4 regions of the Paenibacillus sp. RUD330 genome follow, and region 3 is predicted to be linked to each of the others. Evidence: riboswitches for the same ligand, from Rfam matches in the RefSeq annotation. Region 3 holds a riboswitch; each other region holds the start of a gene.

Region 1 (7,143 bases), 1.2 Mb from region 3:
GGCCAGCGCGGAGGCCATCTCCGGATCGAACGGAGCGAGAATCTGGCTGCCGGACTGGATGAGCGTGACATCGAGACCGAGCTCTCGCAGATTCTCCGCCATTTCCACGCCGATGTATCCTCCTCCGACAACGAGGGCCGCGCGTACGCCGTCCCGGCCGACCTGTTCCTTGATGCGGTCCATGTCGGGAATATTGCGCAGGGTATGCACCTTCGGATTGCCGATGCCTGGGATATCCGGCTTCAGCGGCTTCGCGCCGGGCGACAGGATCAGGGCGTCGTAGCTTTCCTCATATACCCCGTCCGCGGCAGATCTTACGGTGACGGTCCTGGCTTCCGCATTGAGGCCGATCACTTCGCTCCCGGTGCGGATGTCGAGCCCGAAGCGCCGCGTCATCGCCTCCGGCGTCTGGACGAGCAGCTTGGAGCGGTCCTTGATGGAATTCCCGATATAATAAGGCAGGCCGCAATTGGCGAATGAAATGTAGGCATCCCTTTCGAACATGACGATATGGGCTTCCTCGTCGAGCCTGCGCAGCCGCGCGGCAGCCGAAGCGCCTCCTGCGACTCCGCCGACGATCAGTATTTTTCTAGGCATCAAGCTTCATCCTCTCCGGTAATCATATGGACAAGCGCATGGACTTTGGCATCCGGCACCGAATAATGGACTTCAAGGCCGCTGCGGCTCGTCACGACGATGCCGGCAGAGCGGAGCTTCTGCAGATGCTGGGAAACGGTCGACTGCGGCAGTCCGAGGCATTCCTGCATATAGGAAACATTGCAGGAGCCCTTGCCGATCAGTCCTCTGACGATGCAGAGGCGGATCGGGTGGGCAAGCGCCTTGAGCAGCTCGGCCGCCTGCTCGTAAACTTTCACATTCATGTTCATGTCCATCCTGCTGATTCTCCCCTCCCGTCATAGTATCGTAATATTAGAATATAGCGATACAAAAGGCAAGGAAAGAGAGGGGAATTCATGCCGGAAATGTGTCCGGTTCCTTTCTCTGCCGGCAGGGGCATTGGGCGTCCGGAATGAAAGCAGCCTTAATCCCATGGAGGATCAAGGCTGTCTAGCTGCTTGATGATCCTGCAGGCAGGCGCGGTTGAACTTCTCCAGGAGGGCGCCGAACTGCTTCTGCTCCTCATCGGACCATCCCGCCAGCAGCTCGGCGATATAGTCGGCTCTGACTTTGCGGTTCGCCTCCAAGGCCAGGGCGCCGGCCTCCGTCAGCTCGAGGGAATAGGAACGGCCGTCCTGGGGATTCGGAATCCGGTACGCCAACCCCTTCTGCTCCAGGGCAGCCGATTGGCGGCTTACGGTGGATATGTCCAGACGGAAATCATCTGCGAGCGCCTTGACGCCGGCCGATCTCCTCGATGAGATCTGCTGGAGGAGCAAATAAGCGGAGCGGTCCAGCATTCCTTCCTTCCTGTAGGTCGTGGCGGAGGCTACGAGCCTGGCGAGGATGGAGAGCTCGAGCTCGATATGCTCGAAAGGAAGTTCGTTCATGGCAATTCCTCATTATCGTTCGGCATAGGTTCGGGGCAGCTCATCCCGCTGCTGCATGAACTCTCGGCGGCAGGGATGACCCATTGACAGGATGTCCAGTAGTTGTATAATACAAGTATATACTTTCATCATACAACTTGTTTGAGGCATCCGCAAATCGGTATCGAGGGGTTATGAGGATGAAAGCCAAGGATTTTATGATCTCGAAGGTTTATAAGGTCAAGGAAACCGATACGGTGAGGGATGTCATCGAGAGATTTCTTGCTTACCGCATCAGCGGCCTGCCCGTCGTCAACGAGCGCAACGTTATCGTCGGATACGTCAGCGACGGAGACATCATGCGATATATCGGCAAGCATGAAGACATTGTCGTCGATGCCTTTTATTTCACGGCCGTCGTGAATGGCGACAACGACGAGTACGAGGAGAGGCTGAAGCGGCTGCTTCCTTTGAACGTCATGGCGATCGCCAAGAAAAAAGTTGTAACCGCTTCCGTGGAGGACGACATCGAGCAGATCGCCGCCATCCTGGGCAAGAAGCAGATCAAAAAGCTGCCGGTCCACCGGGGCGGCGTCCTTGCGGGCATCATCAGCCGCGGCGACGTCATCCGGCAATCGTTTCAGTCTCTTCTGTAAGAAAACAGCCTGCAAGCGCTGTCCGGCCAAAAAAGAGCCCATGATGCCGATCCGGCATCATGGGCTCTCCTTCGTTCTGCGATCCGCGGATCACTTCATCGCTTGATAGATGGCTTCCAGCAGCTCTCCGTTCATGTTCTGGCCGTACTCCCAGAACATGATGCCGCCGAGGCCGCCGGATTTCGCGTAATTCACTTTTCCCGTCAGCGATTCCGCATCGTCGTAGCTGAGGAAGCCGCCGCTGGAATTGGTCAGGTACGGGGCCCTTGCGGTGGAATCCCACTGGCGAGTCCAGCCGTTCTTGTTGATATAGCTCGCCTTGAGCTCATCATAGGTGTAGTCGCCGGAGCCATGGGAGTAAAAGGCGCCTCCGGCGACGAGCTTCGCTGCCGGAGCGCCCTTGCTCTTCAGCAGTTTGACGGCGGAATCGACGCTGAAGCTTGCCATCGAGGAGTTGTATAGAGCGGTGTGATGGGTATTCGCTCCGTTCTGCAGATCGTACGTCATGACATTGAGGAAATCGAAGGAAGGAATGACGGCGGCGATATCGATGTTGCCGAGACCGTAATCGGAGGCGCCGACTGCGGCAGTGAGCTGGTATTTGTTGGCGGAGCGTCCATCGGCGGAGCTGGCCGCGTCCAGAACCGAACGGAGCTTCTGGATGAACAACGTATAGTTCGCGCGGTCGCCGGAGCCCGGATATTCCCAATCGATATCGATGCCGTCCAGCTTATTGGCCCTGATATAGGAGACGGCGCTGTTGGCGAACGCCGTGCGGCTTGCTTCCGAAGCCGCCGCTGCCGGGAAGCTGGCGGAGCGGCCCCAGCCGCCGACGGAGACGAGAACCTTGAGATTCGGATTTTTGGATTTTAGCGAGACGAGCTGCGACAGCTTGCCGGCATCCCCTCCGCCGACACCGGTAGAGGTCGCGTCGGCGAAGGCGTAGAACACATGCGTCAGCTTCTCGGCCGGCACGGTGCTGATGACGGGGAAATGCCAGTCGGCTACATAGGCGCCGATGATTTTTCCGGCAGGCGCAGGAGTGGCCGTCGGCGTCGGCGTTTTGGTCGGCACCGGCGTCGGTGTCGGCGTGGCGCTAGGCTTAGGCGTTGCCGAAGGAGCAGGCGTTACTGTCGGAGTCGGCGTAGGGGATGCCGAGCAGACGGACAGCACTTTCCAAGCTCCCCATTCTCCGGCGAGATCCGGACGCTCGCCTTGCGTCCACCATTTGGCTTCGTACAGCGTGCCGGAGTAGACCGCCTTCTGCCCGACGGTATAGATGGATGACGAGCTCCAGGCAGCGATTCCGCTGCATGCATCCGCAGCGCTGGCCTTCTGGACGGCGACGCCTTGCGGAATGAGCGAGAAGGCAAGCAGCACGGCAAGCATCAAGACTCTCAGCGCGGAAGCGGCGATGCGGCGGTTCGGTTTGAACATGAACGATACCTCCTGAAGGATGGAATGATAGGGGCGAAGCAGGAATGAGAGGGAATATCCGGCCTCCTTTTGTCGAATCTATTGAAAGCACTTTCATTATCAATGAAAGTGCTTATCGATAAAAGGGGAAAATTGGATGGAGACAGGGAGAAATTTCTAGCAAATGGGAATAGAGGCCTGGAGAGGATCAAGGAAAAGGGACTATTCATGCCGTGCAGGGGAGGGGGCGGGCGCAATCCTATTCCCTTCGCCTCGTCCGCTATCCGGCAATCGTCATCTTGGAAAAGATATTGAGCAGGATCGGCGTGGAGGGGAGCTGGAGAACATCGAGCCAAGAAAGAGTCGGCGTCATTCACAACGCAATTCGACAAAACAGCTATTCTTGAAGGCTCGGGGCCATCCTGGTGCCAGGCTTTGATTATTTGGCGCCGTTCATGGTGCCGAACAGATTATCCACTTTTCGTAGAATTATAGGGATATGCAACTAAAGCCGTGCCAATGCTGGAGGCTTTTCATAGTCTGGAATACTATGCATAGTTCTGCAAGCCTACCAATTATGAAAGACTTCTAATAATCCAAAGGGAGGAGTTCGACAAGAAACTACGAATATTAACCATTAGCAAACAGGCTTGAAACAAATAAATGCCGAATTTTCGTTAAGAAAAACGGGGGAACCAATCGGGGTGAATGAATTCTGCAAGAGAGAATTCTAGGGAACCTTCTACCGAACCCATCAGCTAACTTCGTAGGCACCGGAGGGAGAACCATCTGTGAAGAAAGTCATCATGTCCATCACCGCTTTCATTCTTATTGCCGTGTTCGCATCATCCAGCGTATTCGCGAGCACCGAGTTGAAGTCATCCATCGGCAAGGTTCTCGGCACTCCCTACAAGTATGGAGGCACGACTACGGCAGGGTTCGACTGCTCGGGATTCGTCCGCTATATTTTCGGTCAGTTCGACGTGAAGCTGCCGCGCTCCTCCCAGTCCCAGGCCAAGGCCGGCACGAAGGTGGACAAGGATGATCTTCGTCCGGGGGATCTCGTCTTCTTCAACACCAGCGGCCGCGGCATCTCGCATGCCGGCATCTATGTCGGAGACGGCAAGTTCGCCCACTCCTCGAGCAAGGGCGTCCGTTACACGGATCTGGACGATGCCTACTATGCCAAGCGCTACGTTACGGCGCGCCGCGTCGCGACGGGCGAGGATTACAGCAAGATGGTGAGCGAAGAGGAAGAAACGGCCGACGACGCCGGAGAATGACGGGCGGTAGTGTAGGATGAAGAGAGACAGGCGGCATGAGCCGCCTGTCTCTCTTTTTTGCGCAGTCGGCCGAATTCAGCAGCAGGACCAAAAAGAAGCCTTCCCGCGGGGGAAGGCTTCTTTTTGGCTTCAGTCCGAAGGCTCTTCCTTCGGCACATGCTTGAATATCTCGCCGGATTCCATCAGATCGATGACCCGGTCCAGCCACAAATAATAGTCGATCGCTTGGCGGATCTTCTCGAGATCGCCGCCGATCAGGACTTGCATGGCTTCCGAGCCGCCGCTCTCCGCCAGCTTGTCGAGCTCCGCCTTGGAGCGGCGGAGCGCCATCAGGTTGAGCTCCACGGCCTTTCTCCACTTCAGGACGAAAAAATCGGCGAAAGTCTGGTGCCAGTCCCGCTCGACCTCATACAAGTCCTTCCGCGATCCCTTCTCCCATACCTTGTTCACCATATTCAAATCAACCAGCGTGCGGATACCGGTGCTCATGCTGGTTTTGCTCATTTCCATCGCTTGGCCCATCTCGTCGAGATTCATCGGCTTGTCCTGGAAAAACATGAGCCCATACAGCAGTCCTGTCGATTGCGTAATGCCGTACAGGTCCATGTTCTTGCCGATGGACTCGATCACGCGCTTGCGCGCCTTCTGGATTGCCTGCTCCTGCGCGGCCTCCAAGCCGGCGAAATCATTGGTCATCATGTCCGCTCCTTCATCGCCTTCTCGGCTGACAAAGTAATTGTAAGAAACAATTCCGGCAATGTAAAGCGGTTAATGAACGAGCATGTGAGAGGATACGGGAGCATTTCGCATGTAAAGTATGTACAGAAAAAACCGTACGTACTTATTATACGGATAAAACGGTTGACGGTGTCCTAAATTGTTCGATAGACTAGTTCGAGTGAGCGTTGGCCGCAAGCGAGGCCATGAGGAGGTGAAGCGCTTGTCGATCATTGAAGTCACGGATGTGACGAAAATATTCGGCGAGGATCCAAAACGAATTCTGCCGCTTCTGAAGGAAGGGTGGAGCAAGGACAGGATCTTTAAAGAAACGAGGCATACGGTTGGGGTCAACCGGGTCCAGTTTGCCGTCGAGCCTGGGGAAATCTTTGTCATCATGGGATTGTCCGGCAGCGGCAAATCGACTCTCGTGCGTCTGCTGAACAGGCTGATCGAGCCGACGGGAGGCGCCATCCGCATCGCGGGACAGGATATTACCCGCCTGAATGCGGAGCAGCTGAGGAAGGTGCGCCAGAAAAAGATCAGCATGGTCTTCCAGAAATTCGCGCTCTTCCCGCATCGGACGCTGCTTGAAAACGTGGAGTACGGGCTTGAGGTCCAGAAGGTGCCCAAAAAGGAAAGAGAGCCGAAAGCGAGGGAAGCGCTGCGGCTTGTCGGGCTGGAAGAGAGGGCCGACAGCTATCCCGAGCAGCTGAGCGGCGGCATGCAGCAGCGGGTCGGACTGGCAAGGGCGCTTGCGAACGACCCTGAGATCCTGCTGATGGACGAAGCGTTCAGCGCGCTCGATCCGCTCATCCGCAAGGACATGCAGGACGAACTGCTGGAGCTTCAGGAGAAAATGAAAAAAACGATCGTGTTCATTACGCATGATCTGGATGAGGCGCTGCGGATCGGGGACCGCATCGCGCTCATGAAGGACGGAGCGATCGTGCAGATCGGCACGCCGGAAGAAATCATGGTCAATCCTGCCAACGAATATGTGGAGAGGTTCGTCGAGGACGTGGATCTGTCCAAGGTGCTGACCGCCTCCCATGTGATGCTGCGTCCCGAGACGATCGGCCTCGACCGCGGCGCCAGGGTCGCCCTGCAGCTGATGCGCGAGAGCGGCATCTCCAATCTGTTCGTGACCGACCGCAGCCGCAAGCTGATCGGCGTCATTACCGCCGACGACGCGTCGGAAGCGGTGAGGCGCGGGCAGCCGCTGGAGGAGATCGTCGTCCGTGATACTCCGGTCGTCACTCCGGAGATGCTGCTCCACGAGCTGTTCGACATATGCGGCACCAGCAAGTACCCGGTCGCCGTCGTGAACGAGGCGGGACGGATCGTCGGCGTCATCGTGCGCGGAGCGGTGCTCGGAGCGCTTGCCGGACATGTCGCGGAACGGGAGGTGAGCGTCGATGCTGCCGAAACTACCGCTTGATAAATGGGTGGACCGCATGGTCGATTCCATCGAGGAGAACATGAATTTCCTGTTCGATCCGATTTCAGCCGGAATCGAAGGCGTCGTGGACTTTTTCTCTTATCTGCTCCATCTTCCCCCTGCGCTCGTGCTGATCGTCCTGT
Region 2 (7,143 bases), 750 kb from region 3:
CGATCAAGCGGCTGTTCAGCCAGGACCTGGATGTGGCTTCTTATTTGAAGCTGGACGAATCGCTTGTCCAAACGGCTTTTGCCGCTTGGACCGAAGAGGAGGATAAGCTGCTGGCATCCTTATGCACCCGATTCCTTAATCGCAAATTGTACAAGTATATAACCTTCGACCGCGAACATGAATCAGACGCCCAGCTGTTCTGCGAACGGCTGGCCGCCGCTGGAATGAACCGCGATTACGAGCTGGAAATTGATTTTCCTTACGATCTTCCCTATCATGTGTATCGTTCGGGAATGGACAAGCAGGAGGAAGGAAACCGGGGCAAGCCTCCGATCCTGCTTCTTGACAGCTCCATGCAGCTGACGGAAATATCGGCGCAATCCGATGTCGTGAGGTCGATAACGGGCATGCACCGCGGCCAATACCGGCTCTTCTACGATGCCGAAGCGGCTTCGCTGCTCAGCTATCGCATGGAGCCGGAAATTCGGGAAAGACTTGGCCTGTAGGCCGCAATTCGAAAGGAGTCGAAACATGGCAGGATTGATTGACACGCACACGCATCTGGACGCCCCCAAATTCGACAATGACCGCGAGGAAGTGATCCAGCGCGCCCGCGACGCGGGGGTAGAGCTGATGTTCAATGTCGGATTCAACCGCGAGACGATTCCGACGACGCTGGAACTTGCCGAAAAATATCCGTTCATCTACGCCATTGTCGGGTGGCACCCGACGGACAGCGCCGATGTGAGGGAAGGGGACCTCGAACGGGTGGAGGCGCTGATGGCGCATCCGAAGGTCGTCGCTATCGGGGAAATCGGATTGGACTATTATTGGGACACCGCTCCAAAGGATGTCCAGCAGCAGGTATTCCGCGAACAGATCCGCATCGCGAAGCGTACGGGCAAGCCGATCGTCATTCATAATCGCGATGCCCATGAGGATGTCGTCCGCATCCTTCGGGAAGAGAAGGCGGCTGAGGTCGGAGGCATCATGCACTGCTTCTCCGGCAGTTGGGAAACCGCCAAGCAATGTCTGGACATGAACTTCTATATTTCGTTCGGCGGGCCGGTGACCTTCAAGAATGCCAGGGTGCCGAAAGAGGTTCTTGCGCAGGTTCCCCTGGACCGTCTGCTGATCGAAACGGACTCCCCCTATCTGGCTCCTCATCCTCATCGAGGGAAGCGGAATGAGTCCGCATTCGTGGCATTGGTTGCCGAGACAGCGGCGGAAATAAAAGGTAAAAATGTGAATGAGATCGTTTCCATCACATCCGCAAATGCAAGAAAATGTTTCCAGCTTTCTTAAAATCGGGCGAAAAAGCTTGTAAAAAGGTGCTTGGCTGAGAAAAATTATATTTCTGCTCTGTCAAACCGCCCAAAACGGCCGGATTTTCCTCTAATTTGGCTGAAAGAGTCTTTTATCTCTTCTTTACAATCGGTTGACCGAAACTGTATGATTCAACTCAGAGCTTTGAGTGATGCAGTTTTTTAATCATTCGCTTAATCTCCCCACAAGGGAGAGCGGGGGAACCAAGCAGCGATTCCATGCAGTCCCGGATGACATGATTTTCCGGAGCGGACTGGATGGACGAACTGACCTTTTCCAGGGGTGAATTTCGCCAAAAGGCCTTGAGCAGGCCGAGTAGGCGAATAGGGCAGCTCTCTTGTCCGAACCCGTCAGCTAACCTCGTAAGCGCATATAAGAGAGATCAACCTCGTGCTCCACTTTCCATGTGTTCAGCGTGACCAACCCGGGAAGCCACGATACAGATCCTCTGTCGACGGCTTCTTTTTGTTTGAATATTGCGTAAACCGTCGACATAGGGTTAACCGTGGAGGTGAAGCAAGAGGTTGATAGGCGTGCTGCTCGGCACGTACAAAACCTAATAGTCGCGTCTTAAATAGTCATGCGTAACACGAGGCGGCGGGGCTATGTAAGGAGGACCGAAGAAGTGGGCGCAATTCCCTTAAAGGACACCCATGTACAACGATCATCCAGCAAGTCTTTCCAATGGCGATGGAAGCATGAAAACCTGCGTTTGATCCTACTGAGCTTAATTATCTCAATCGCGATGACTTTCATGTTTTTGGTGTTGTTGCACGGAACGTCTGAGAAGAACGTCTCCGTAGTGTTGAACGGACAGGAAACGATCCTGAGCACGAAGCAGGATGTCCTGCAGCACCTACTGGATGAACAAGCTATAACTGTCGGACCGCACGACCAGATTTCAGTTCCGCTGAGCGCGGCGCTCAAGGATGGGGACCGGATCATTGTCGATCAGGCTGTGCCGGTGACGATTATGGCTGACGGAAAGACTACGACGGTGTACACGACCGAAAAAACCGTGAAGGCCGCGATCGGAGAGTCCAATATTCCGATTCGCGAGCAAGACAAAATTCTCCCTGACACCTCCTCGCAGCTGAAACCGAACATGACGATTCGGGTGCTGCGAATCGACAAGCATACGACCACGACAAAGCACGACATTCCTTTCACCGTCATCCGCAAAGAGGATGCTACCTTGGAAAAGGGGCAGCTAAAAATGGTGAAGGCCGGCCAGAACGGCCAATTGGTCAAAACCTTCGAAAAGGTATACCAGGATGGTAAGATGGTATCCATGACGCTGCTCGCCAAATCGATGGAACAGCCCGCCGTCAACAAGATCGTTGCGGTCGGCACCAAGGAAAAGCCGAAGCCTAAAGCTGTCGCTCTCAGCGCAGCGTCTTCGGCATCGCAATCCGTCACCAAATCAGGCCTCTCGCTCAAAGCCAAGAAAGTGCTGAACAACGTCACCCTGACGGCTTATACCGCCGGTTTTGCCTCGACAGGCAAATCCAAAGGCGATGCCGGCTACGGCATCACCGCTTCCGGAGCAAAAGTATCGGAAGGCCGCACCATTGCAGTCGACCCGGATGTCATCCCGATGGGATGGTGGGTATATATAGAAGGAATCGGCTTCCGTCGTGCAGAAGATACGGGGAGCGCGATCAACGGCAAGAAGATCGACGTGTTCTACGAGAGTGAATCTTACGTGAAGCAGTTCGGCAAGAAGCGCGGATACACCGTATACGTGCTGGGACCAACCAAGCCGAAGCTGAGCTGATTCAAGCGATACGGGTCCGCCTTTACGAGGCGGTCCCGTTTTGGACGTTTACCGGCTATGAGGAGATTAGAGAGGGCTTTTTTGGCTCATGCTAGGACGACTGCCGTCCTTTTCCGGCCGCAGTCCGGATCTCGGCTGGCCGGCATTCAAGAGGCCCGAGCCTCTTTTTCTTTTTATACCCCCTCAAACGCGTATTGAATTAAAGGAGACAAGGCCTTGATCAAAGAAATTATCGTCGTGGAGGGCAAGGACGACACGGCAGCGATTCGGCGCGCCGTGGAAGCCGACACGATCGAAACGAACGGCTCGGCGATCGGCGAGGAAGTGCTGCGCCGGATCGAGCTCGCCATGCAGCGTCGGGGAGTCATCATCTTCACCGACCCCGACCACGCAGGAGAGAGAATACGCAAAATCGTCTCGCAGCGGGTGCCCGGCTGCAAGCATGCCTTTCTGCCGCAGGAGGACGCCTTGCGCAAAGGCGACATCGGCGTGGAGAACGCTTCCCCCGAAGCGGTCAGAAGAGCGTTGGCGTCCGTTCGGACGGAGGGAGATCCGGAGAAGGCGGAAATCTCGAACAGCGATCTGCTGGAAGCCGGTCTGCTGGTGCATGGAGATGCGGCCCGGCGTCGACTGCTCATGGGCAACCGGCTGGGCATCGGCTATTGCAACGGCAAGCAGTTCCTGAAGCGCTGCGCCAGCTTTCAGATCACGAAGGAAGAATTCGGACAAGCCTTGCGGCAGATGGAGGAGGAGATCGCCCATGGACGTAGCGACACCTAGAAGAACGAAGGAAATCATCGAGAGGCATGGTTTCTCCTTCAAGAAGAGCCTGGGGCAGAACTTCCTGATCGACCCCAATATTCTGAACAAGATCGTAGCCGCGGCCGGACTGGACGCAACCAAAGGGGCGCTGGAGATCGGTCCCGGCATCGGTGCCTTGACCCAGCAGCTCGCCAGGGAAGCGGGCAAGGTGGCAGCGGTCGAGATCGACCGGCGGCTCATCCCGATTCTTCAGGAGGTGCTGGAAGCCGACGAGAATGTGCGTATCGTTCACGGCGACGTGCTGGAGATCGACCTGCAGGCGCTGTTCAAGGAGCAGTTCGGCGAGGTGAGCGGCGTCAGCGTCGTGGCCAATCTGCCTTATTACGTGACGACTCCGATCCTGATGAAGCTTCTGGAGGAGCGGCTGCCGCTGGAGAACATCGTCGTCATGATCCAGAAGGAAGTCGCCGAGCGGATGGCGGCCAAGCCCGGCACGAAGGCCTATGGCAGCCTCAGCGTGGCCGTCCAGTATTACGCGGTGCCGGAGCTTGTCTGCATCGTGCCTCATACGGTGTTCATTCCGCAGCCGAACGTCGACTCGGCCGTCATCAAGCTGGCGATGCGGGACAAGCCTGCCGTCGACGTGGCGGACGAGGATTTCTTCTTTCGCACGGTTCAGGCCTGCTTCGCGCAGCGCCGCAAGACGATCCACAACAATCTGTCCTCCTGGCTCGGCAAGGACAAGCGGGAGGAGCTTACCCGCATCCTCGAATCGACGGGTATCGATCCCGTGCGGCGGGGCGAGACGCTGTCGCTGCAGGAATACGCCTCTCTGACGGCGGCGCTTGAAACACATGGCCTCAAGGGCTGACAACCCGGCAGCGCTGCTTCGTCAAAGCGAAGCTCTTCATGAGGATCCGGTCGGATCCTTTCATGGAGGGCTTTTTGTGCCGGGAGCCAGCGCCAGCGCCGCAGCGCCGAAAACCCGTTGTCACCTCCGGCGGCCTATGCCCATACCATAAGGCAGAGGTGATGGGCCTAATGAATCAAGGGGATTTTGTCGTTCGGCGCTCCTACGGCGGGGATGTATTGTTCCGCATCGAAGCTGTCCGCGGGGATACCGCCATTTTGAAGGGAGCGGATTACCGTCTGCTCGCCGACGCGCCGCTCGGCGACCTGACGAAGGTGGCCGATCCGGAGGAGCTGGGCGTCACGAAGTCGGTCCGAAGCAAGGTGAAGGCGTCCAATCAGCGAATGAGCCAAGAGCTGATCGATCAGTCCGTCCATCACGAGATGGACTTCCGTCCCGGAGACTCCAATGCTTCCGCACAGGCATATTTCGATCTGCCCGGCAAAGTTCTGCATCTGGACGGCGACGCCAACTATATGCGCAAAAGCATGCAGCTGTACAATCAGATGAAGGTGCCGGCTCAAGGCCTTCATGTCGGCGAAGCTCAGATGGCGGATCTGCTGTACCATCTGCTGCCGCAGGTGAAGCCGGATGTCGTCGTCATTACCGGCCATGACGGCCTGCTAAAGAACCGCCCTACAGGCGATCTCTACAGCATAGGCAGTTATAAGAACTCCCAGAACTTCGTCAACGCGGTCCATGTGGCCCGGGAGTACGACAAGAACCGCGACAATCTGATCGTGGTCGCAGGGGCATGTCAGTCCCATTATGAGGCGCTGCTTCAGTCCGGAGCCAATTTCGCCAGCTCGCCGGGACGCATCCTTATCCATGCGCTCGATCCGGTCTATATCGCCATCAAGGCAAGCTACACGTCGATCCGGGAGCCGATCAACCTGCCGGATGTCATTCACGGCACGATTTCGGGCATCGACGGAGTGGGCGGAATCGAGACGATGGGACGTTACAGGGTCGGTCTTCCGAAGCCGCAGACGGTTACGAATGTGAAGCCAAACCCTTATTATGCGTAAGCTGTAAATCCTTATTCATCTTGAAAACGAAGTCGAAAAATTTTCATTGACACTAAAGTTAGACCGATGATATAATTTTCGTTTATTTGACAACGCCTCCTCCCTTGGGCTATAATGGACAAGGAAAGAGGTGGTAGTTGCCAATGGCTAGAAATGCTTTGTCTGAGATCAAGCGCAGCATGGAAGCGCATGTTGGAGCCAAGATCATGCTGCGGGCTAACGGAGGCCGGCGCAAGACGGTTGAACGTTCCGGTGTTTTGGAAGAAACCTACCCATCTGTTTTCATTGTCAAGCTGGATCAGGATCAGCATGCTTTCAAGCGTGTGTCCTATAGTTACGCGGACATTCTGACGGATTCCGTCGAGGTCACCGTCTGCAACGACGAAGGCCAAGTACGGATCAATCCCGTTCACTGAACGTCCCATATATGCTTAACCGGGGAACTTCGCGCGACCGCTGCCGGCTGTCGTGCTTTTTTTATGCTTGCTTTCGGGGACCGCATAGAAGCGGGAGTCCGCTCTCATACTACAGGAAGGGCTGTCGCCGATGGACGGCCCAATACAGCCGCAGGGCAAGGAGGCTACGCATGAGCCGCAGAAGACGCAGCATAATGTCCGAACAGCTGAAGGTGGAGCTCGCCAAGGATCTTGGCTTTTACGACACGGTCCAGGAAGAAGGATGGGGCGGCATCAAAGCCAAGGACGCGGGGAATATGGTCAAGCGCGCCATTCAGATGGCCGAGCAGGCCGCAGCGCGCCAGAACCAGAGCTAGAGCATAACAAGCGGCTTCCGGCGCGGTTTCCCGCGCATGGGGCCGCTTTCGCTTTTATCCGTTCGGATGGTATAATAAATCCAGTTTATCTAACGAACGGGTGACGACATATGAAAATCTACGAGAAGGCCCCGGCCAAAATCAACCTGCTGCTGGACGTGCTGCGCAAGCGCGCGGACGGCTATCACGAGGTTGAAATGATCATGACCATGGTAGACCTGTCGGATCGCCTGGAAATGGAAGAGCTTCAGAGAGACACGATCATCATTTCCAGCCAGGCGGGCTACATCCCTCTGGACGAGAAGAATCTGGCCTTCCAGGCCGCGCGTCTCATCAAGGAGCGCTACGATGTGCGCAAAGGCGTCTATATCCATCTGGACAAGAAGATTCCGGTGGCAGCCGGACTCGCAGGCGGAAGCAGCGATGCCGCCGCGGCGCTCCGCGGACTGAACCGCTTGTGGAAGCTCGGCATTCCGGACGAGGAGCTGTGCAAGCTCGGAGCGGAGCTCGGCTCCGACGTGCCGTTCTGCGTCACGGGAGGAACGGCCCTCGCCACGGGACGCGGAGA
Region 3 (7,143 bases):
GCGTGGAGCCAAAAGCAGCCCGTGCCGATGAAGGCAAATCGAATGTGCGAGCGGTCGAACGCGCGCTGGATATTTTGCTGTGCTTCACGACCGAGACCGATCTGCCGATGACGGAGATCGCGGAGCGCGTCGGCCTCCATAAGAGCACCGTCCACCGGATGCTGGCGACGCTGGAGGACAAGGGCTTCCTGGAGCGCGACCGCAGCTCGGAGAGATACCGGCTCGGGATGAAGATCTGGGAGCTCGCCGCGCATATATCGCGCTCCGGCGATCCCGCCGCGATCTGCCTGCCGGAGATGGAGCGGCTTCGCGACACGATCGGCGAGACGGTAAGCCTGTATGTGCAGGACGGGCGGGAGCGGATCCGCATCCAGGCCGTCCAAAGCAACCAGGCGATCCGCAGGGTCGCGCCGGTCGGCCTCAGGCTGCCGCTCTATGTGGGGGCATCGAGCAAAGTGCTGATTGCCTTCGCGGAGCCTTCCTTGGCCGACCGGCTCATGTCCGACGAGGCGATGCCTCCGGGGCTCGATCCGGCGGCGTTCCGCGAGCAGCTGGAGGAAATCCGCCGCATGGGCTACGCTACGAGCCAAGAAGAGCGGGAGCCGGGCGCCGCCGCTGTGTCGGCTCCGGTGTTCGACCGCTCGGGCCGGCTGGCGGCCGCGCTGTCCGTCTCAGGACCTTCGGCCCGATTCACGCCGGAGATCATCGCCGAGCAATCCGCTCTCATCATCCAGTCGGCTCAGCGCATGGGCGCCATGCTGTCCGGCTGACCGGAAGGAGCCAGGCTGTCCGGATGACCGGATCGAACAGGGGCCGCTCATCAACGGCGCCGCCGGTGCGGGAGCCGGGCGGTCGGAAGGGGCTTCACCGGTCCGGATCGATTCCCGGGCCATTCCTGCGTCCTGGCGCGAGAGCATGTCGAGCCTGACAATTCAAACGGACCACTCAAGCATCGGAGACCTCGAGGTCTCCGTTTTTTTGCTTTCTAGGATAAGGAAGAAGTTCACGGGGTTAAAAGTAGTTGACATATACCTTAGATGTAACTAATATACTATATCATAGTAACATGATAGGAATAAGGGAGTTGAGCTGCTTGGTTCCAAATAATAACCTGATCCATGCCATACAAACAAACTGGATCAGCTTGCTTGTCTCTATTGTCGTCATCGGCCTGCTCGTGTGGCTGGCGCGGCGCCGCGTGAACTTCGGCTACCGCGTTCTGATCGCGCTCGGAATCGGTCTGGCCGTCGGCATCACGCTGAACGCCCTCGAGCTGGATGCGACCAGCATCGGCACGATCGGGTCCATCTACGTCAACCTGATCAAGATGCTCGTCATTCCGCTCGTCGCCGTGCTTGTCATTTCCAGCATCACCTCGATCTCGAATCTCGGGCAGCTGCGCAAGATCGGGACGAAGACCATCCTGCTGTTCCTGGTTACGACCGGAATCGCAGCCCTCATCGGGCTTGTCGTCGCTCTGGTCGCGAACCCGGGAACGGGCATCGCCCAAAGCGTGCCGGAAGGCTACGAATCGCGTGCCATTCCGACCTTCTCGGAGGTCATCCTGAATCTGGTTCCGTCGAATCCGATCGGGGATATGGCGGACGGCAAAGTCGTGCCGGTGCTGATCTTCTCCATTTTCGTCGCGGTGGCGATCGTGCATCTCAGCTCCCGCAAGCCGGAAGCGGTCGAGCCGGTGCGCCAGGTCATCGAATCGCTAAAGCAGGTCATGAATCAGGTGACCAAGTACATCATCCGCTTGACTCCGTACGGCGTATACGCGCTGATCGGCTCCATGGCCGCCAAGTACGGCGCAGAGACGCTCAAGCCGCTTATCACGCTCATCATCGCGACGTATATCGCGCTGCTGCTGCACTTCATCCTTACCTTCGGAGCGCTGGTGACGTTCGGCGCGAGGCTGAATCCATTCAAGTTCCTCCGCAAAATCTATCCGACGCTCGCGGTCGCCTTCACGACTCGCAGCAGCTACGCGACGCTGCCGGTCAACCTCGAGGTCATCACCAAGAGGCTGCGCGTATCGCCGCGCATCGCCAGCTTCGTCGCTCCGCTCGGCGCGACGATGAACATGAACGGCTGCGGCGGCGTATGGCCTGCCGTCGTGGCGGTATTCGTCGCCCAGGTGTACAGCGTGCCGCTGGGCTGGTCGGATTACGTGCTCATCGTGCTGGTCAGCATGATCTCGTCGATCGGCGTCGCCGGGGTGCCGGGTCCGGCCTCCATCTCGACGACCGTCGTGCTCACCGCGCTTGGCCTGCCACTGGAAGGACTGGGGCTGGTGCTTGCGATCGATGCCGTGGTCGACATGGGCCGCACGGCGCTGAACGCCTCCGGCACGACCGTGTCGACGCTGCTGGTCGCCGTATCGGAAGGGGAATTCGATCGGGAATCCTACGAGCGGGATGAGGAAGACGAGCTCGAACTGAGCCACGCTTGATGGTGAAATAGAAAGACTGCCAGCCGTTCTAACGGCTGGCAGTCTTTTTTATGGGCTATGTCATGCTTCCGGAAGGCAGTTGGATCATTCATATTATCATTCAAATTCAATTTATAACAGATACCGGGGCATGAAGTCCGAATATGATCGAAATCAAAGGGCTTCCCTGACCGTTGCGACTTGTTCCGAACCTTGGAGGCGCATCGCCGCCGTGCGGCGGTGCCGGGCGCGAATACGGCCGGCTCTATCAGATTAGGCGGCCAATGACCGTTGCGGGCGCCAAAAAGCCAATAGGCATCCCCGGGCCGCAGAGCGGACAGGGGATGCCTATGGAAGGAATGAAGGACAGAGCGCCATCCGGCTACAGAGACAGCCGGATATGGATGTCGGATGTTTCGATTAGGGCGTTGCGTCTCCAGAAAGCGGTGGCCGGGAACAGCGTGCCTTCCTGGGAGGAAGGCTCCAGCGTCTTGCGCAGCAGGCGGTCTCTGTGGTCGCTGATCCATTCCGCGTCGTAATAGAGCACGGACATCGCCTCGTCGGAGCGGACCCCGACGAACGGCTGGAACCAACGGCTCCACGCGTCCCAGCTTCTCGGCGCCTTGGCGTAAGGAATGAGCACGGAAGCCTGACGGATGGAAGAACCGAAGCACAGATGCAGCACGACGCGGTAATCTCCGCGCTCGGGATCGACGAGCGGTCCCGTGCGGGTGATGAACAGGTCGATGCAGCGGATGCGGCGGCCCGGAGCCGGAGGCTCCTCTTCAAGCGCCTCGGGACGGAAGGACGGCCTGCCGGCCGTCTCGGCAGCCGGGGAATAAGCCTCCGCGGCCGCCATGTCCAGCGCGATCGGCGCGTCCAAGCCCGGAAACGGCGGCGGAGCCAAGAAGGCCTCGACCGCAGACGCGGAACAGACGGAAGGCGCAATGAAGCCCTCCTGCGCGGAACAAGCCGCGCGGTTGTCTTTCAGTGACATCCTGACATCTCTCCTTTGTGCGCTTACGGGGTTAGCTGACGGATTCGGGCCAGAGAGTAGCCCTACCAAAAGGAAAGAGACGCGGCTTCGGCAGCCCGGCCTGTTCCTCTCGGATTCACCCCGGCAAGCGTCGACAGACGCCCGCGTATTGGTTCCCCCGCTTCCACGATACGTGGAATTCAGCAAATATGGTGATAGAGTGGTACATCATATCATAAGCCAGCCGGGCTTGTTTTGTAAAATGCGATATTGACTGAAAATTCGATATATATCTGCCGCATTCTCGATGAAACACCGGATAACGGCGTTTAAGCGCTCTATCCGGGGATAGGTCCGCATATTTTAATGGAGAGCAGTCATAAGATCATCTTGATGATGGGCGAATACCGACCAGAAGGGATGGGGAAAGGAATGCCGCGTACCGGTACCCGGGGAGTCAAACGATCGGAGGCCCAGCGCTCGCAGCCGTCCTCCGGCAGGCAGGCTGCGCTGGAAGGCTGGAGAGGAGCCGTGCAGGAATACGTGCACGGGTACAATGAAGCCGAAGTGGAGCGGAGGCATGAGGTGCTCGGAGCCTTGCTGGAAGACAGGGACCACCGCCGCCGCCTGGAGGAACGGCTGCGCCGGCTGCGCCTCAGGGACGAGGAGCGCGGCATTCTGTCGCCGCAGAGCGAGACGAGGGCGACGCTGCTGAGGATCAACGAGTCCGCGACCGAAGTGTCGGTCGTCCTGAAGCTGCATGTGAAGCGGCATGTCGAGCATCGCGGCCGCTCCTACACCGAGGAGCGTCTGGAGCAGGAGCGCCTGTGGCTGGCCGAGGAGGGCGGAGCATGGCGCCTGACCCGAGTGGAGCCGATCGTCGGCGAGCGCAGGCCCAGATACGGCCATGCCGCGGCGGACAGCGCGCTGGCCGAGCATCGCTCCTACGGCGACGGCGGCGGCAGCGGAATCCAGCGTCCTGGCGCGGCGCGCCCTTTCCTTAATTATGGCGTCCTGTCCCGTCTGAATACCCGCGACCGCGCCGTCGAGTACAGGCGCGAGCTGGTCGCCGCCTACGCCGACCGGTGGTGGAACGAAGCGAATCCGGCTTACGAGCTGTTCGAGGTCAACTGCACGAATTACGTGTCGCAATGTGTCTTTGCAGGCGAAGCACCGATGAACTATACTGGTAAAAGAGAATCGGGATGGTGGTACAAAGGCCGTACAGGCGGCCAGGAATCCTGGAGCTACAGCTGGGCGGTGTCGAACGCGCTGCAGCTGTATCTGTCGTTCCCGCGCAGCACGGGCATGCGGGCGACGACGGTGGAGAGCGCATCGGAGCTGTCCCTCGGGGACGTCATCACCTACGATTGGAGCGGCGACGGGCGATTCCAGCATACGACAGTCGTGACGGCGTTCGATGCCGACGGCATGCCGCTGGTCAACGCCAACACCGTGCCGAGCCGGCACCGCTATTGGGACTACAAGGATTCCTACGCCTGGACGGACCGGACGCGCTATCGGTTTTATCATCTGCAGGACTATTTCTGATGCGGGAGCCGCATCGGTCCGTGCAGCGATTGGCATTCTAATTCAAGAAGGTTACCGGAGGAGCTAACATGGGAGACAAAATTCGCGTCGGACTCATCTACGGAGGCAAGTCGGGCGAGCATCAGGTATCGCTGCAGACGGCGCTGGCCGTTATGGGCGCCTTCGATTTCGATAAATACGAGGTACAGCCCTTCTATATTACGGGCCAAGGCGAATGGCGCTCCGGCGGAGTGCTGCTGGAAGCTCCGCACAGCGTCGAGCAGCTGAAGCTGTCTCCGGCAGAGGACGGCGGCATGGCGCTGGCGCCCGTATTCGGCGGGCTGGCGACGGCTGCGGCCGGAGAGGGCGCCATCCAGGCGGCGGCCGCTTCGGCCGGGGCTCCGGGAGGGACGATCGACGTCATGTTCCCGCTGCTGCACGGAACGTTCGGCGAGGACGGCACGGTCCAGGGATTGATGGAAATGGCCAATATTCCTTACGTCGGAGCGGGTGTTCTTGCTTCGGCAGTAGGCATGGACAAGATTTTCATGAAAAAGGTGTTCGCCCACGAGGGCTTAGAGCAATGCGTCTACCGCTACTTCAACCGGACCCAGTGGGAGAAGGACCGCGCGTTCTTCGTCATGGAGACGGAGGTCGCTCTCGGCTATCCTTGCTTCGTCAAGCCCGCCAATCTCGGCAGCAGCGTCGGCATCTCCAAAGCCCGCAACCGGGAAGAACTCATCGCGGCCATCGAGCTCGCGCTGCGCTACGACCGCAAGGTCGTCATCGAGGAATTCATCGACGGGCGCGAGATCGAAGTAGGCGTGCTCGGCAATGACGACCCGCGCGCATCGGTCGTCGGCGAGATCGTCAGCGGAACGGACTTCTACGATTACAACGCCAAGTACGTCGACGGAACCTCCGTCATGCACATTCCCGCCGATCTTCCGGCAGAGACGGCCGAAGCGGTGCGCGAGATGGCGATCCGGGCTTATCTGGCGATCGACGGATCCGGCCTCTCCCGCGTCGACTTCTTCCTCCGCAGGAGCGACGGCAAGATTCTGATCAACGAAGTGAACACGATGCCGGGCTTCACGCCTTACAGCATGTATCCGCTGCTCTGGAAGGAATCGGGCGTTCCTTACAAGGAGCTGCTCGACAGCCTCATCGGCTTGGCGATTTCCCGCCATGCGGAGAAGCAGAAGCTGGAGTACGGCGGCTGACCGGTTTTCCATACGCATCGCACACATTCGCGCTTCCTTCGCCTTGGCGGGAGGGAAGCTCGTTTTTTCATCCGCAGCATCCGGACAAGCATCCGCGCTTGCCGCAATAACGATCAGGAGGGTGATGACAATGGGATTCGCAACGGAATTCAATTCGGTCTGCAAGTTCAAGTCGGAGCAGGAGCTGTACGAGCTTCTGGAATACGGCAAAGGAAAGATGATGAAATCGGGGTTCCGGGTATTTCCGGCCGGACAGAAGGTCATCGCCTACACGCCCGGCAACCAGGCGATCGCCATCGTGAAGATCCTCGCCTCCATCGCGGAGATCAACTTCCAGGGCGAGGAAGTGACGCAGGTGGAGATGGAGCTCGTCCGCAAGCTGACGGAGGAAGAGTCGCGCGTGCAGACGGCGCTCGCCCATGAAATGTTTTTCGGCGGCCGGGGATGATTGTCCGCTTCGGCTTCGTCGCCATGAGCCTGCTGGTGGAGAACGCTTCGTCGTCTCGCACCATGACCTACAAGAATTTCTCCAAGCTGGAGGATCGGGAGGCGGCGCTGCGCAAGCTGGAGCGTATCGCCGAGGAAAATCTGCACAGCGCCCTGCGCATCATGCGCAACAACCGCTACGCCGGCATCCACGTCTATCGGTTCTCCTCGAAAATCATTCCGCTGGCGACGCATGATGCGCTCGCGGATTGGAATCCCTACTCCGCTCTGGCTCCTTCCTTCGCCGAAGTCGGCGCCTATGCGAGGGAGACCGGCATGAGGGTCAGCTTCCATCCCGACCACTTCTGCGTGTTCAGCACGCCTCGCCCCGAGGTTCTGAGAAGCTCGGTCAGGGACATGGAGTACCATGTGCGGATGCTCGAGGAGATGGGGCTGGACGAGAAATACAAATGCAATATCCATGTGGGCGGCGCATACGGGGACAAGCCCGTCTCCGCCGAGCGGTTCATCGCGCAGTTCGGAGCCCAGGCTGC
Region 4 (7,143 bases), 950 kb from region 3:
CGGCCTACAACACGACCAGCACCGGCACGCGCAGCGCGGAAGGCTGGAACGTCCACCAATATCACGGCAACTCGGAATTCTACAGCGACTTCGGCGTGTATTCCGTCAAGATCGAGGTTCCCGCCGGCTACAAAGTCGCCGCCACAGGCGTCCAGACGAAGCTGGAAGCGGCCAAGGGCGGGCAGCAGTATACGTTCTATGCCGAGGACGTGCATGACTTCGGCTGGTCCGCCTCCCCCGACTTCCTTTACAGCGAGGAGCCTTTCTCCGCTCCCGGCGTTCCCGGAGTCCGCATCAAGCTCTATCTCGATCCGCTGCACAAGGAGCAGAAAGAACGCTACATGCACGCAGCCAAGTCGGCTCTGGCCAAATACGCCCAGTGGTACGGCAGCTACCCGTACAGCACCCTGTCCATCGTCGTTCCTCCCAAAGGGGCCAATGGCGCCGGCGGCATGGAATATCCGACGCTCGTGACCGCATTCGCCGCCGAGACGGACAATCCCGGCTACAGTCTGGAGCGGACGGTCGTGCATGAAATCGGCCATCAGTACTGGTACGGAATGGTCGCCTCCAACGAGTTCGAGGAAGCCTGGCTGGACGAAGGGTTCACCTCCTACTCCGAGGACAAGGTCATGGAAAGCGAATACGGCGTGGAGCCCCGCACGGCGCTGGAAGCGAGCTACGTCACCGATCCCGCCCCGCTCAAGCTGCTTTCCTGGTCGTTCGGCTCGCACAGCCGGTATGCGGACAATGTCTACAGCCGCGCCAAGCTGGTGCTGACCGGCATCGAGAACCGGGTCGGCACGAACATCATGAACAAGATCATGCGGACCTATTTCAACCAATATAAATTCAAGCATCCGACCACGGCGGACTTCAAGAAAGTCGTCGAGCAGGTCAGCAAGCAGAATTGGGACGACTACTTCAGCCAGTTCGTGTACGGAGGCGAGATGGCCGACTATTCGGTCGCCTCCATCCGGGTCTCGAAGGCGGCGGACTCCGGCGCCTCCAAAATGTACGAGTCCGACGTGCTCGTCAAGCGCGGCGGCGGCGTCTACGGCCCGGTTCCGGTCACCTTCAAGTTCGCCGACGGCTCTACGGCCTCCCGCACCTGGGACGGGGTGGAATCCGATATGCTCTACAAGCTGACCGCTCCCTCCCCGCTGCTCTGGGCCGCGGTCGATCCGGAACGGACCAACGTGCTGGACAACCGGCAGATGAACAACTTCCTGAAAGCCGAAGCTCCCCGCAAGCAGGAGGTCCGGATCAGCCTCGGCATCGTGAAGGCGCTGGAATGGATTGCGGGAGCGTTCGCCTGGTAGCGGCCCGAAGAGAGGAGAGTCTCAAACGTGTCTACTTATCTCAAGCAAGGGTGGCGCCTGACCGTCAAGCATCTGGCTGTGGCCGTCGCCCTGTTCCTGTACCGGTTGTTATGGGGATTTTTTCTCTACCGCTATGTCGACTCCATTATCGGACCGCTGCTTCGGCGGTATCCCGGAGCGAACGAGCCTTCTCAAGGGGCGGACGCCCTGTTCTGGGCGGAAGCCCAGTTCCGGCTGATGAAGACCGATCTCGCCCAGCCGGTCCTTTGGACGCTGGCCGCCCTTCTGCTCTCCCGCATGATCGTCACGCCGCTCATCAATGCCGGCCTGTTCTACTCCATCCACCATACGGCGGCCGGACATGAAGGCGGCACGTTATTCCTCCAGGGCATGCGAAAGGCTTGGAAGCCGGTCCTGCTTCTCTACTGGGCGGAAACGCTTCTTGCCGCCGCTCCTCTCTGGTGGCTGGGCTCCCGGGCAAGGGATGTCGTCAAGAACGGATCCTCCCTGCAGGAAATAGCCGTCAGCATCTTGCCTTGGGCGGCAGCGTGGCTGCTGTGGATCGGAGTTCTGCATCTGCTCAGCCTCTCCCTCCAGTTCGGAGCGGTATCCAGGCTCAAAGTCTCGGCGTCCCTATCGGCTGCCTGCAGACGGCTGCTCCCGATGGCCGGCCTCAGCCTGATCCTGCTCCTCTTTTCCGGCATCATCGGGGCCGGCTTCAGCGCCGCAGCGATGGCATGGGCCGGATTGGCCGCCCTCGTCATCCAGCAAGCCTATCATCTCGTCCGCACGCTGCTCGACTTGTGGCTGCTGACATCACAGTACGCTTGCTGGGAGGATTCGCGTCACATTAGTTGACAAAGCGATAATTCCATCGTACAATTGTGAAAATTCTCTGACAATTACGACTTGTTTTCAAAAAGCGTCTGCCGGTTTAATAACTTCTCAGGCAATCGGGCACCCTAAGCTTCCGCTCGACTCACGCATATCGGTTCCTGTCCCCGGGCAGGCAGATGGGCTCCCGCTCCCCATCCGCTGTCTGCGCCGGATCGGATGAACATCGACAGATGCAAGCAGTGAAAACAACGAATGGGCATGCTGTAAGCGAAGTTGCCGCACACAATCGCCGGCTCTCTCGGGGCCGCCCCCATACATCGAACAGCAGAATAGAGAAAATAACCAAACCAGAGAGGAAAATCGAACGATGACCGAACAAATTCAAGCATATTATGAAGAACTCCACCAATCCACCGCCGAGCTGCTTTACCGCTTTGAGCATTACGACCTGAATCCCAACGCCGGCAAGGCCCTTGAGGCGATCAGCAGCGAGCACGCCTTGCTCAGCCCGGATACCGGCAGCCTGCAGGAGGAAGCCCTGATGAAGCTGGTCGGCATGAGATCCCGGCTGCTGACCCTGATGGAAGACGTCCTTTATACCGTTTGATCCGGCCGCGGAATCAAGCAAGCCCCGCCTTCTCCATGAGAAGGCGGGGCTTTTTTTGGGGCTTGCGGGCCAAGGCGCAGAAATCGGGACGAGTCGCCATTTTCATCCGCTGCAGGGTGAGAAGCTCACCTATCAACAGCGATGTAAACGCTGTCTTCGCCTTTTTGAAACATGAGAATTATTAGAAAATGTCGTTTTCGGAAGGAGAAGGGGCGAAAAGCAAGAATATGTCTTCCAGTATCATTCAAAATGCCGAATTCCGTTGAACATGGAAACGGGGGAACCACTTTCCGGGTGAATTGATTTTGGGCGTCCGTCAGCTATTGTCGCGCATGCCGCAGGAATCATAGGGAACCTTCAACCGAACCCCACAGCTAACCTCGTAGGCTCTGGAAGGAGCTACTCAAGCTTGAAGAAGAAAGCAGCAAGCCTCATCCTCGGAATCTCTCTGCTGTTCGCTGCAGGCGTAGGCAGCGCAGCGGCTGATTCCAAAATGGACGGTGTCATCAGCGATCTCATCGGAACGCCGTACAAAACGGCCGGAACGACGACGAACGGATTCGATTGCTCCGGATTCACGTCCTATGTATTCAAGCAATTCAAGATCTCCCTGCCGCATTCCTCCTCTTCCCAAGCAGGCTTGGGCAAGAAAGTCGCGAAGGCTGATCTCAAGGCGGGCGACCTCGTGTTCTTCAATACGAGCGGCCGCGGCGTCTCGCATGTCGGAATCTATGTCGGGGACGGCAAGTTCGCCCACTCCTCGTCGAGCAAAGGCGTCATGATCAGCAGCCTGAGCGATTCCTACTACACAAAGCGTTACGTGTCCGCACGCCGGATCATGGACGACACCAAGTACGAGAAATACGCCGACGATCCAGCCGATACGGTCGACGGCAGTCCCGATGTGGACTAGCCTGTCCTGAATCCGGATCCCCTTGCGCAAACCGCAGCAGCCAACCCTTCGGGAAGGCGGCCAGCGGTTTGTTTGCTTTTGGACATGACCCGGCTGCCGCATGCTCCCGCTCCTACCGCTCCTTACCCCGCCCGCACCGACTGGAAACAGATTCCATGCCGATCAGCGGTTTCCTGAAGCTTTTTGTCCTCCCCGCTCGTATAAGCTTGAACAAAGCGAACGAGCAAAGGAGATCTTCATGCAGCAAAGCCCCCTGACGGGCGGACAAAAGGGCCGCAGCCCCAAGTCCGCAGGCCGGACTCAGACCCGGCGCAGAAACGGCCTCGGCTGCCTGCTGCTGGCGGCGGGACTCGTCCTCGCGGCGGCCGCCCTCTTCAAGCTGGAAATGCCGCGCCTGTTCGACCGGGTCGTCCCTCCGGGACTGTACCGGGAGGTGCCTCCCGTAACGCAGCTGCATCCGGTGCTCGACCGGAAAAAGGACGAGCTCATCTCGCTTGCCGCCGCCAAGGGCATCAAAGTCGTCATCACGGACGGCTTCCGCAGCTCGGCGGAGCAGGATGTCCTCTACAGCAAAGGCCGGGATGGCGGCGGCTCCATCGTGACCCATGCCCGCGGCGGAGAATCCTACCACAACTACGGTCTGGCGATCGACTTCGCTCTCAAGGACCGGACGGGCGACATCATCTGGGATATGGAATACGACGGGAACAAGAACGGCAAGGCCGACTGGCTGGAGGTCGTCGCGATCGCCAAGAGTCTCGGCTTCACATGGGGCGGCGACTGGCCCCAGTTCCCGGACAATCCCCATCTGCAAATGGACTTCGGCTATTCGATCTGGGAGCTGAAAAACGGCAATCGCCCTCCGGAGGACGGAACGGCTGGCGAGGAGAACAAGTAGACTCCGAATGGATGCCCGAATGAAAACGCCTTGCGGCTTCGCAGGCGTTTTCTTGATTTTACCAATTATTCATAAATCGTTAGCACCTGCTTAATCATTCTCTCTTACGCTGTGGAAGCATTCATTTCAGTAGCGGAGGGGTTTGGGGAGATGAAGAAAGCAAAAGCAGGTAAAATGCTTCTCGGGGCGGCGCTTGCGAGCGTCATGGCAGCAGGAGGAATCGGAATGGCCGAGCTGGCTCCGGCTCCAGCGGCGGCAGCCGAAGCGGCCGCAACGGCCAAAGCGGCGCCGTCCATTTACGTGGCTCCAATCCATAATGCCAAGTTCCTGGCGGGCGGCAAATTCGATTTCCGCGTGGAATTGAACGACTGGACCGGAGACGCTTCGGCCGTCAGCATTCAGGTCAACGGCAAAAGCGCGGAAGCCTTTTTCGGCAAAAGCTTCGAGAAGACCAGCACCGCCTCAAGCTCCTCCTTCATGATCCGCGGCGTATCGCTGGACAAGCCGGGCTCCTACACCGTGAAGGTGACGGCCGGATCCTTGTCCCGCACGGTCTCCTATCAAGCGGTGACCACCTCCGCAGCCGGCAAGAAGGCGAAGAACGTCATCCTCTTCGTCGGGGACGGCATGTCGCAGCCGAGCATCACCATCGCCCGCGCGATGTCCAAGGGCTTGACCGAAGGCAAGTACAACGGCCTCATGGAGATGGACAAGCTGGAGCAGCGCGCCGTCGTCACCACCTCCGGCATGGATTCCATCGTCACCGACTCGGCAAACAGCGCCAGCGCCTACAATACCGGCCACAAATCCGCGGTGAACGCCCTCGGCGTCTATCCGGACAATACGGAAAGCTCGCTGGACGATCCGCAGGTCGAGACGCTCGCCGAGATGCTGAAGCGCACGCGCGGCATGTCGGTCGGCATCGTCACGACCTCGGAGATCGAGGACGCGACGCCGGCCGCTGTCGTCTCCCATACCCGCCGCCGCGCGGACAAGCCGGAGATCGCCGACATGCTGCTGAAGCTTCAGCCTGAAGTCGTCATGGGCGGGGGATCGGCCTATTTCCTCCCCAAATCCGTTGCCGGCTCCAAGCGCAAGGACGAGAACGATCTCATCGGCGGCTTCGAGAAAGCCGGCTACAAGTTCGTGGACAGCGCCTCGGGACTGAAAAGCTCCGGAACGCCTGCCAAGCTGCTCGGCCTGTTCCATACCGGCGACATGAACGTCTACTACGACCGCTCGACCAAAAACACGGCGGCGCTCAAGTCGTTCACCGACCAGCCGAATCTGTGGGACATGACCAAGAAAGCGATCGAGGTGCTCAGCAAGAACGAAAACGGCTTCTTCCTGATGGTCGAAGGCGCCAGCATCGACAAGCAGCTGCATACGATGGACTGGGAGCGCTCCGCCTACGATACGATCGAGATGGACAAGGCCATCGGCGAGGCTCGCCGTTACGCGGACGCCTCGGGCGACACCCTCGTCCTGGCGACGGCCGACCATGCCCACTCCGCCAGCATCGCCGGCACCTATTGGGAAGGCGACGGCAAAACGGGACGCGAAGCGGTGCGCACCTATGAGCAGTCCAAATTCCCGACGTACGCCGACTCCGACAAGGACGGCTTCCCGGATACGCCGGATGTCGACCGCAAGCTGGCCGTCGTCTTCGGCGCCACGCCGGACTATTACGAGGATTACAAGTTCAGCTCCGTTCCTCAGGCTCCGGCCGTCCTCTCCGGAGATGCCTATATCGCGAATCCGGGAACGCTGGCCAATCCGGACGCCCCTGACAAGGACAAGTACCTCCATACGGGCACGCTGCCGAAATCCGAAAGCGTCGAGGTCCACTCCGCCGACGACGTGCCGCTGATGGCTCACGGACCGGGCTCCGAATATTTCAAAGGCACGCTGGACAATACCGAGGTATTCTTCGGGATGGCGCAGGCGCTCGGCCTGAGATTGGACGGCAGCAAGCCGGACAAGCAGACCTGGATCGAGCTGGACGGCTTCCTGAAGTCCGTCGGAGGCAGCACCTCCTATGATGCCGCCAAAAACGTCACCTTCGTGAGCGCCGGAGCAAGCAAGCTCGTGCTGTACATGGACAAGGGCATTGCGAAGAAAAACAACAAGCCGGTGCCGCTGAAGTTCAAAAGCGAGAACGGCAAGCTGATCGTCACCAGCGATTCGCTGCTGGCTTCCCTCGGCCAATGAGGAGCCGTCCGGCAACACTCCTCCGTCCGGTCCCGCTGCTTGCGGGACTGACGGCGGCCGGGCTGCTGCTGGCCGGCTGCGGAAGCAAGGCTCTCCCTTCAGGGGGAGAGCCTTCTTCCGTTTCGGCGTCCGCCGCGGAGACCGCCACGGGCGCGGCAAGCGGGCGAGCCGAAACGGCGCCTCTGGCGGAGCAGGGCGAGCGCATAGGAGCGGCCGAGGCAGCCTCGGAGCCAGGCCAGGCGCCGTCACCGGCTTCCGGCGCGGCAGCCGGGACGGCGGGCCGCGACGCCAGCGGCGGGCCCGGGCAAGAGCGGGGCAGCGGCGAGGCCGGGAATGCTCCCGCCGCTTCTACCGG

The links. Region 3 has a riboswitch for cyclic di-AMP ahead of CIC07_RS22080 (hypothetical protein). Riboswitches for the same ligand answer to the same signal wherever they lie in the genome.
Region 1: another riboswitch for cyclic di-AMP. It lies ahead of CIC07_RS16410 (C40 family peptidase); the one in region 3 lies ahead of CIC07_RS22080 (hypothetical protein).
Region 2: another riboswitch for cyclic di-AMP. It lies ahead of CIC07_RS00140 (resuscitation-promoting factor); the one in region 3 lies ahead of CIC07_RS22080 (hypothetical protein).
Region 4: another riboswitch for cyclic di-AMP. It lies ahead of CIC07_RS01060 (C40 family peptidase); the one in region 3 lies ahead of CIC07_RS22080 (hypothetical protein).

What each region holds. Positions count from the first base shown of each region.
Region 1 covers NZ_CP022655.2:3,614,467-3,621,609, reverse strand. Annotated here, with positions in the region: gene CIC07_RS16435 (DsrE/DsrF/DrsH-like family protein) at 1-597, opposite strand, end outside; gene CIC07_RS16430 (ArsR/SmtB family transcription factor) at 597-887, opposite strand; gene CIC07_RS16425 (MarR family winged helix-turn-helix transcriptional regulator) at 1,059-1,508, opposite strand; gene CIC07_RS16420 (CBS domain-containing protein) at 1,688-2,143, shown strand; gene CIC07_RS16415 (glycosyl hydrolase family 18 protein) at 2,234-3,580, opposite strand; cyclic di-AMP (ydaO/yuaA leader) riboswitch at 4,214-4,347, shown strand; gene CIC07_RS16410 (C40 family peptidase) at 4,351-4,842, shown strand; gene CIC07_RS16405 (GbsR/MarR family transcriptional regulator) at 4,972-5,541, opposite strand; gene CIC07_RS16400 (quaternary amine ABC transporter ATP-binding protein) at 5,783-7,000, shown strand; gene CIC07_RS16395 (ABC transporter permease) at 6,978-7,143, shown strand, end outside.
Region 2 covers NZ_CP022655.2:27,084-34,226, forward strand. Annotated here, with positions in the region: gene CIC07_RS00130 (HD domain-containing protein) at 1-506, shown strand, start outside; gene CIC07_RS00135 (TatD family hydrolase) at 532-1,305, shown strand; cyclic di-AMP (ydaO/yuaA leader) riboswitch at 1,487-1,710, shown strand; gene CIC07_RS00140 (resuscitation-promoting factor) at 1,952-3,103, shown strand; gene rnmV (ribonuclease M5) at 3,320-3,883, shown strand; gene rsmA (16S rRNA (adenine(1518)-N(6)/adenine(1519)-N(6))-dimethyltransferase RsmA) at 3,864-4,736, shown strand; gene yabG (sporulation peptidase YabG) at 4,907-5,803, shown strand; gene veg (biofilm formation stimulator Veg) at 5,947-6,219, shown strand; gene CIC07_RS00165 (small, acid-soluble spore protein, alpha/beta type) at 6,390-6,575, shown strand; gene ispE (4-(cytidine 5'-diphospho)-2-C-methyl-D-erythritol kinase) at 6,686-7,143, shown strand, end outside.
Region 3 covers NZ_CP022655.2:4,841,967-4,849,109, reverse strand. Annotated here, with positions in the region: gene CIC07_RS22090 (IclR family transcriptional regulator) at 3-770, shown strand; gene CIC07_RS22085 (dicarboxylate/amino acid:cation symporter) at 1,094-2,455, shown strand; gene CIC07_RS22080 (hypothetical protein) at 2,817-3,431, opposite strand; cyclic di-AMP (ydaO/yuaA leader) riboswitch at 3,437-3,626, opposite strand; gene CIC07_RS22075 (amidase domain-containing protein) at 3,843-4,961, shown strand; gene CIC07_RS22070 (D-alanine--D-alanine ligase) at 5,030-6,163, shown strand; gene CIC07_RS22065 (hypothetical protein) at 6,294-6,611, shown strand; gene uvsE (UV DNA damage repair endonuclease UvsE) at 6,608-7,143, shown strand, end outside.
Region 4 covers NZ_CP022655.2:228,683-235,825, reverse strand. Annotated here, with positions in the region: gene CIC07_RS01075 (M1 family metallopeptidase) at 1-1,322, shown strand, start outside; gene CIC07_RS01070 (hypothetical protein) at 1,350-2,180, shown strand; gene CIC07_RS01065 (hypothetical protein) at 2,527-2,766, shown strand; cyclic di-AMP (ydaO/yuaA leader) riboswitch at 3,007-3,170, shown strand; gene CIC07_RS01060 (C40 family peptidase) at 3,176-3,679, shown strand; gene CIC07_RS01055 (M15 family metallopeptidase) at 4,065-4,577, shown strand; gene CIC07_RS01050 (alkaline phosphatase) at 4,728-6,788, shown strand; gene CIC07_RS25155 (hypothetical protein) at 6,785-7,143, shown strand, end outside.